One region of the Mesorhizobium sp. ISC25 genome, then DNA from elsewhere that is predicted to be linked to it. Evidence: predicted binding sites of a transcription regulator. Region 1 holds the regulator's gene; the other holds the start of a gene.
The links. Region 1 encodes LexA, which represses DNA repair genes until DNA is damaged. Its sites were predicted from a motif close to TGTTCNNNNTGTGTTCNG; they were not measured.
Positions count from the first base shown of each region.

Region 1 (3,942 bases):
TTCCGCGATCGAAGACGCGCGCGAATCCATCGCCGACCATATCCGCAGCCGCATCGGCGGCGCCGAGGGCGAGATTGCTGCTGCGCTAATCGTCGGCGTGCGCGCCGGCATTCCCGAGGAGATCAACGAAGCGATGCGGCGCACAGGCATCTACCACATCATCTCCATCTCGGGGCTGCATATGGCGTTGGTCGCCGGCACCATCATGGCGCTGCTACGCGGCGCCTTTGCGCTGTTTCCCGATTTCTCATCGCGACGGCCGGTCAAGAAATATGCCGCGGCCGCCGCGCTTTTTTCGATTGCGGCCTACCTCGTCTTTTCCGGCATTGTGGTAGCGGCCGAACGCAGCTTCATCATGCTGGCGGTGATGCTTATCGCCGTGCTGTTCGACCGGGCCGCGCTCACCATGCGCAACCTGGCGATCTCGGCCATCGCCGTCATTCTGGTGTCGCCGCACGAGGTGGTTGGTCCGAGCTTCCAGATGTCCTTCGCCGCGACGGCGGCCCTTGTCGGCGCCTATGCAGGCTGGTCCGATTACCGCGCCGGCAGGGCCACCACGCCGCCGCCGCGGCGGTCGCCGCTACGCTTTGCCACTCGAAAGGTCCTGCTGGGCATGGGCGGCCTGGCGATGACCTCGATCATTGCAGGGAGCGCCACGGCGCTTTTCGCCATATGGCATTTCCAGCGCGTGGCGCCGCTCAGCCTGTTCGCCAATCTGGCCATCATGCCTATCGTCTCACTGGTCGTCATGCCCTTCGCCGTCCTCAGTGCGCTGGCGATGCCGTTCGGCGCGGATGGGCCTTTCCTCTACGTGATGGGCAAGGGGCTGACGGCGATGATCGCCCTGTCCGGGTGGATCTCCGAGCGCTCGCCGATCGATGCGGTCGGGCTGATTTCGCTGAGATCTGTCCTTTTGGTGACGATCGCCCTCGTCATTGCCAGCATGGCGACGACCTGGTTGCGGCTCGCGGCACTTCCTTTCGCGCTCGCCGGCTTGCTGACGACGACCCAGACGCGCGTACCCGACGTATTGATCTCGGAGGACGCACGGCTGGTCGCGCTGCCGATCGGCAGCGGTGAACTCGCGGTCAACCGGGCACACCCGAATGAGTTCACCATCGACAACTGGAAACGCGCGCTCACATCAGAGGCTATCGTCGCGCCGGAAACACCTGGAAAGAACGATCCGCAATTCGACATTGCCGATCCGGCCGACCTACCGCCGGGCATGCCGTTCATTTGCACGGACGGCCTCTGCCTTGCCAGGCATCCATCCGGCGCGATCATCGCGCAAGCCAAGGACCGCGATACTGCACGGCCAGCCTGCGCCTTTGCCAGCTTGATCGTCATCGACGACGCCACCGCCCATAATCCCTGCTACTACGACCGGCTGGTCCTCGTCGTCACCAAACGGCAACTGGCGCGCGCGGGAAGTGCGGCCATCTATTTCGATCCACAAGCGGCAACACGCCCCGAAATCCGTTTCGCCGTCGAAAAATCATACCGGCCCTGGCACGTGCAGCGGAAATTTTCACGCGCGGCGCGAGGCCTGCCGCCATACCGCAGGGCCGACAAACCCAAAGCCGGCGCCAAGGGCGGAGCTCAGTAGCGGCGGATCAGTCCGACGAGCTTGCCTTGCACTTTGACCCGGTCTGGTCCGAAGATGCGCGTCTCGTAGGCCGGATTGGCGGCTTCCAGGGCGATCGAAGCGCCCTTGCGGCGGAACCGCTTCAGCGTCGCTTCCTCCTCGTCGACCAGTGCCACCACGATCTCACCGGGGCTCGCCGTATCCGCATTGCGGATGATCACCGTGTCGCCGTCGAAAATGCCAGCCTCGATCATCGAATCGCCTTTGACCTCGAGCGCATAATGCTCGCCGCCCATGATCATATCCGGCGGCACCGAAATCGAATGCGTCTGGTGCTGGATGGCATCGATCGGCACACCGGCGGCGATGCGGCCCATCACCGGGATCGAAACGGCGGCGACGACATCGTCGTCATTGCCGGCTGCAGGGACGCGCGACGATGTCGGCTTGCCCTGCCGAGGGGCACCTTGCCCAAGACTGCCCTGGATGACACTCGGCGAGAACTTGCGTGCCGCATTGAGGCCGGGGGCGATCGAGTCAGGCAGGCGCAGCACCTCCAGCGCACGGGCCCGGTTGGGCAAACGGCGAATGAAGCCGCGTTCCTCCAGCGCCGTTATCAGCCGATGGATTCCCGATTTGGAAGCCAGGTCGAGCGCTTCCTTCATCTCGTCGAAGGAGGGCGGAATACCGCTTTCCTTCAACCTTTCGTGGATGAACATAAGCAGTTCGTGTTGTTTGCGTGTCAGCATAGCGACCCCCAACAGAATCAGAAAAACAAACCCAGAACAAACACTATCTGTTCCAGTTGTGTTCCGCAACTGTTTAAAGTTTAATGAATGCGTTAAGGCTCGGGAAACAAACGACGTCCCCTACCGGGGTACCGCATTTTCACCCGCCGCGAGCCTCATCGCCTTGATTCTGCTGTCGTTTGCGCCCTTCTGGCTTCCTAGAATGCGCCACTGGCATCGGCCGTCGGTCGGCAAAAGGCACGGAAGTGAACCCGTATCGACTGTATGGTTTGGTCAATGCACCGTGAACGAAACGAACTCAAAACGCCAACCTCGGGTTAAACTCCTGGTTTCCACCGCCTGGTCAGGCTGCTTCTCGCTGGTGGAGCCTTGCTGCGCGCTACCTGGTAATGGAAGAACAGTCGATGCGTGTCCGGCGTTGCGTTGGATCTTTGGGGGAGCAGGCAAATCATGACAGGAATTCCCGATCTCGCGGCCATAAAGGCGATGGATGGCGCAGATCCGCTGCGCGCGATGCGCGACCGTTTTGTGTTGCCGCAAGGAGTGATCTATCTCGACGGCAATTCGCTAGGAGCTGCTTCACGTGCCGCTTTCGATGAACTGTACAAGGCCGCGACCGAGGAATGGTCGCATGATCTCATCCGCGCATGGAACACGGCCGGCTGGTTCAACATGCCGCTTGAACTTGGCGACCAGCTCGGGCGCCTGATCGGTGCCGCGATCGGCCAGACGGTGGTCTGCGACACGACGTCGGTCAACATCTACAAGCTGCTGCACGCCGCCATGGCTATGCGGCCGGAGCGGCAGGTCATCGTCGCCGAGGGCGATAGTTTTCCGACGGACCTCTACATGGCTGAGGGTGTGGTTTCGACGCGAAAAGATACGCTGCTGCGCCTCTCGGGGGTCGACGCGCCGAGCATCGAGGAGCTGATCGACGAACGCACCGCCGTGGTGTTGGTCAACCACGTCAACTACAAGTCGGGCGAACTGCGCGACATGCCGGCGCTGACGCGCAGGGCCCAGGAAGCCGGGGCGATGATCGTCTGGGATCTCTGCCACACCGCCGGTGCGATGCCAGTCGAGCTCGACAAGGCAAAGGCCGATTTTGCCGTTGGCTGCACTTACAAATATCTGAATGGCGGACCGGGCGCGCCTGCCTTCATCTATGCGGCTGAGCGGCATCTTGCCGACATCCAGCAGCCGCTCACCGGCTGGTGGGGCCATGCACGGCCCTTCGCCTTCGAGCCAGGCTATGCGGCCGGCACCGGCATCCGCCGGTTTCTGTGCGGCACCCAGCCGATCCTGTCGATGCGCACGCTGAAGGGCGCGCTCGACATCTGGAACGATATCGACATGACGGCGGTGCGCAAGAAGAGCATCGCGCTGGCCGATCTGTTCATCGAGCTTGTCGAGGCAAAGTGCGGCACTTACGGGCTCACGCTCGAAAGCACGCGCGACGGGGAAAAACGCGGCAGCCAGATTTCATTCATGCATGAGCATGGCTACCAGATCATGCGCGCGCTGATCGAACGTGGCGTGATCGGCGATTTTCGCACGCCATCGACCATGCGCTTCGGCTTCACCCCGCTCTATGTCGGCTATGCC
Region 1 is NZ_CP135441.1:1,140,612-1,144,553, forward strand. Features, by position in the region: gene RQ479_RS05600 (ComEC/Rec2 family competence protein) at 1-1,609, shown strand, start outside; gene lexA (transcriptional repressor LexA) at 1,603-2,337, opposite strand; gene kynU (kynureninase) at 2,788-3,942, shown strand, end outside.

Region 2 (3,942 bases), 3.0 Mb from region 1:
GCCGTGGAACGACGGCTCGACCGCCAGAGGCGCCAAAGCCACCGCCGGGAAGCTCTTGCCGCCATTCTGCACGAAGAGCCGTGAAAACAGGATATGGCCGACCACTTGCCCGTCTTCGTCCGCCACCAGTTCGACGACGGCATCACCGCCGGTGACCAGCGCGTCGACCAGTCCGGCCTCCGCCTGCTGGCCGAATGCGTGTTCTTCGACAAGGCGGATCGCCTCGCGGTCCCGCGGCGTCGCCGCGCGTATGGATATCATGCTCATGACAATTTCATTCCTTTTTCGAGCTTGGCCCCGCGCAGAAACTCCTGCGCGGCAATGGGCCTTCCGCCCGCACGTTGAACTTCGACCAGCCTGATCGCGCCTGACCCGCAGGCGACCGTCAGCCGATCGTCGAGAATTCCTCCCGGTTCCCCGGCGCCTTGCAAGAGCGTCGAGCGAAGCAGTTTCAGCCGCTCCATGCGGCCGCCGATTTCGGCCTCGCACCATGCACCGGGAAAGGGCGACAGGCCGCGAATCTGGTTGTGCACGTCGCCGGCAGGTCGCAGCCAGTCTATGCGAGTCTCCGATTTATCGATTTTCTTGGCGTAGGTCACCCCCACCTCGGCCTGTGTGGTAAATGTCAGCGTATTCCGTTCCAGCCGTTCGAGCGCCTGCACCATCAGAGCCGCACCCAACACCATCAGCCGGTCGTGCAGATCGCCGGCCGTCATGTCGGGTCCAACGGCGCATTTTTCAACCATTGCCACCGGCCCGGTGTCGAGGCCTTCCTCCATCCGCATCACCATCATGCCCGCCTCGGTGTCGCCGGCCATGATGGCGCGCTGGATAGGGGCGGCGCCGCGCCAGCGCGGCAACAGCGATGCGTGGCCATTGAGGCAACCGAGCCTTGGCGCCTCGAGAATGGGTTTGGGCAGAAGCAGCCCGTAGGCGACGACCACGGCGACGTCGGCACCCAAGGCGCGGAACGCTTCCTGCTCCGCCTCGCTCTTCAGCGACACCGGCGTGCGAACCTCGACGCCCAACCGATCCGCCTCGCGCTGCACCGGCGATGGCGTCAGCTCGAGCCCGCGCCGGCCGCCGGCGCGCGGCGGCTGCGTGTAGACGGCTGCCAATTCATGCCCGGCCCGGGCAATCGCCCGCAAGGTCGGCACGGAGAATTCAGGCGTACCCATGAAGATGACACGCAGGGGCATTCGTCGACCCCTATCCCACCATCTTGCCCGGCGCCTTGTCCCTGGCGAGCTTCTTGAACTTTTTGACCACCATGTCGCGCTTCAGCTTGGAGATGTGATCGATGAACAGCACGCCGTTGAGATGGTCGATCTCGTGCTGCAGGCAGGTCGCCATCAGCCCTTCGGCCTCGATCTCCTGCAGCTTGCCGTCGCGATCGAGATACTTCACCCGCACCGCCGCCGGCCGCTCGACCTCGGCGTAGTAGTCCGGGATCGACAGGCAGCCTTCCTCATAGACCGAATGCTGGTCGGAGCTTTCGAGGATTTCGGGATTGATGAAGACGTGCGGTGCCGGCGTTTCGTCCTCTTTGGCGAGGTCGATGACCAGCATGCGCAAGCGTTCGCCGACCTGGATCGCAGCGAGGCCAATGCCGGGCGCGTCATACATGGTGTCCAGCATGTCGCCGGCGAGTTTGCGCAAATCGCCGTCGACACGCTCGACCGGTTTTGAAACCTGGCGCAGGACGGGATCGGGAAGGATGATAAGCGGCTTGATCGACATGGTGTCTCACCTAAGACCTCGCAGGAAAAGCGTCAACCGGGGCGCCTTCGGCTCGTTCACGTTTTGATCTGTGCCGGCAGACCGAATCATCTATGCTGTCGGCATGAACGATCTGGCCACCATCCTGTCCGAACCTGTCGCCCGGCTCGGCGCCACCACGATCACGCTCGGCCATGCCCTGGGTTTCGGCGCAATGCTGTTCCTCGGACTGTTCGTGGCGCTCGTGGTTGCGCTCTGGCGATCGGCCAAGGCGCGTGCGGTGGCGGCCGCCGAAGCCGCCGACCACGCCCGCGACGCCGAGGTGCGGATGGCCGGCATCTTGGCAAGCCAGGCGGAAATGCAGGGCCGTATGGGCGCCATCGCCGAAGTGTTCGGGGCGCGCCAGGCCGAACTGACCCAGTCGATCGGCCAGCGCCTCGACGCCATGACCGGCCGCCTCGGCCAGACCATGACCGAGCAGACGAGATCGACGCATGAGAGCCTCGCCAAGCTGCAGGAGCGGCTGGCGGTCATCGATATCGCGCAAGGCAACATCCAGTCGCTGGCCGGCCAGGTCGTGCAATTGCAGGCGATCCTTTCCAACAAGCAGACGCGCGGCGCCTTCGGCCAGTCGCGTATGGAAGCCATCGTCGCCGACGGATTGCCGCACGGCGCCTATGAATTCCAAGCGACCTTGTCGAATGGCAGCCGGCCCGACTGCCTGGTGAAGATGCCGAACGGCGCACCGTCGCTTGCCATCGATGCAAAGTTTCCGCTCGAGGCGTGGAATGCCATCCGGGCCGCCGAAGGCGCCGACCTGCAGAAGTCCGCCGCACAGGCTTTCCGCCGCGACATCGAGGTGCATGTCCGGGATATTTCCGAAAAATACCTGATCCAGGGCGAGACGCAGGATACCGCCTTCATGTTCGTGCCCTCGGAATCGGTGTTCGCCGAAATCCATGAGAATTTCGAGGCCGTTGTCCAAAAGGCGCATCGATCGCGGATCGTCATCGTCTCGCCGTCGCTTTTGATGCTGTCGATCCAGGTCATCCAGGCGATCCTCAAGGATGCCCGCATGCGCGAGCAGGCGCACCTGATCCAGGGCGAGGTTATCCGGCTGATGGAAGACGTCTCTCGGCTCGACGAGCGGGTGCGCAAATTGCAGACGCATTTCGGCCAATCGGCCAAGGATATCGACGACATTCTGGTCTCGACATCCAAGGTGACCAGGCGCGGACAAAAGATCGAGGCGCTGGAGTTTGGGGTGCAGCCGGCGGAGGACACCGCTGGTTCGAATGGCAGCGGAGCAAAAGCGGAAAGCAGCGCGCGTGTTGCCGATTCGAAAACCGGGCAGTTGAGGCTAAGGGTCGTCGAAGGCGACGATTGAGAGCTACGCCGGAACCGGGGCCGAGGCTTCGCCCGGTCCGGCGCTACTGCTCCTCGATGATGGTTGTGCCTTCGAATTCCGGCAGCCAATGCAGCGCCGAGCGATGCCAGATCTGCTTTCTCGGCACCAGTTGATCGCGCTGCCGTGCCGTGCCGACCCTGATGCCGTAAACCTTCGGTCCCGCGCCCGCCGACGTGGCGTAGAGATGCGAGCCGCACTCACCGCAAAATGCCTGGGCGCGCTTGGCGCCACTCGAACCGGTCTTGATGTAGATTTTCGGCGTGCCCTTGGTGATCCTGTAATTGTCCTCGGACGCCGGCACGGTGACGCGAAAGGCCGTTCCGGTTAGCTTCTGACAATCGATGCAGTGACAAATGGTGGTCTTTTCCGGATCGACTTCGGCCTCGTAAGTGATGGCGCCGCAATGACACCCGCCGTCGATTTTCATCTTCGTTCCTCCTGGAGCTTTTGCCCGCAATCATAACCGGGACTGCCCGATGGCGCAGCCATTTTCCTCAGGCCGGTTCCCCTCCGGACGCCGCCAAGGCCTTGCTCCGGCGTTCCCAGGTGCCGGTGGTCTGCGGCTTGACGAAGAGCCGCGTCACCTCCGGCATCTCCGCCTTCAGCCGCGTCTCGAGGCGCTCGACGCAGGTCTCCATCTCCGGCGCCGACAAATGATCCTCGAACTCGATGCTCAAAGCGGCGACGATCTCCTGCGGGCCCATATGCAGCGTCAGCACGCCATTCGCGCGTTGCACCGCCGGGTCCTGCTGGACGATGGCCAGCACCTTTGTTTGCACCTCGGGCGAGGCCGGCTCGCCGAGCAGCAGGCTTTT
Region 2 is NZ_CP135441.1:4,093,262-4,097,203, forward strand. Features, by position in the region: gene RQ479_RS20200 (GNAT family N-acetyltransferase) at 1-267, opposite strand, end outside; gene fmt (methionyl-tRNA formyltransferase) at 264-1,193, opposite strand; gene def (peptide deformylase) at 1,210-1,740, opposite strand; gene RQ479_RS20215 (DNA recombination protein RmuC) at 1,844-3,106, shown strand; gene RQ479_RS20220 (GFA family protein) at 3,150-3,554, opposite strand; gene RQ479_RS20225 (cation diffusion facilitator family transporter) at 3,622-3,942, opposite strand, start outside.
Region 2: RQ479_RS20215 (DNA recombination protein RmuC) is a predicted target of LexA. The motif match lies at 1,794-1,811, and genes of this name have one in related genera.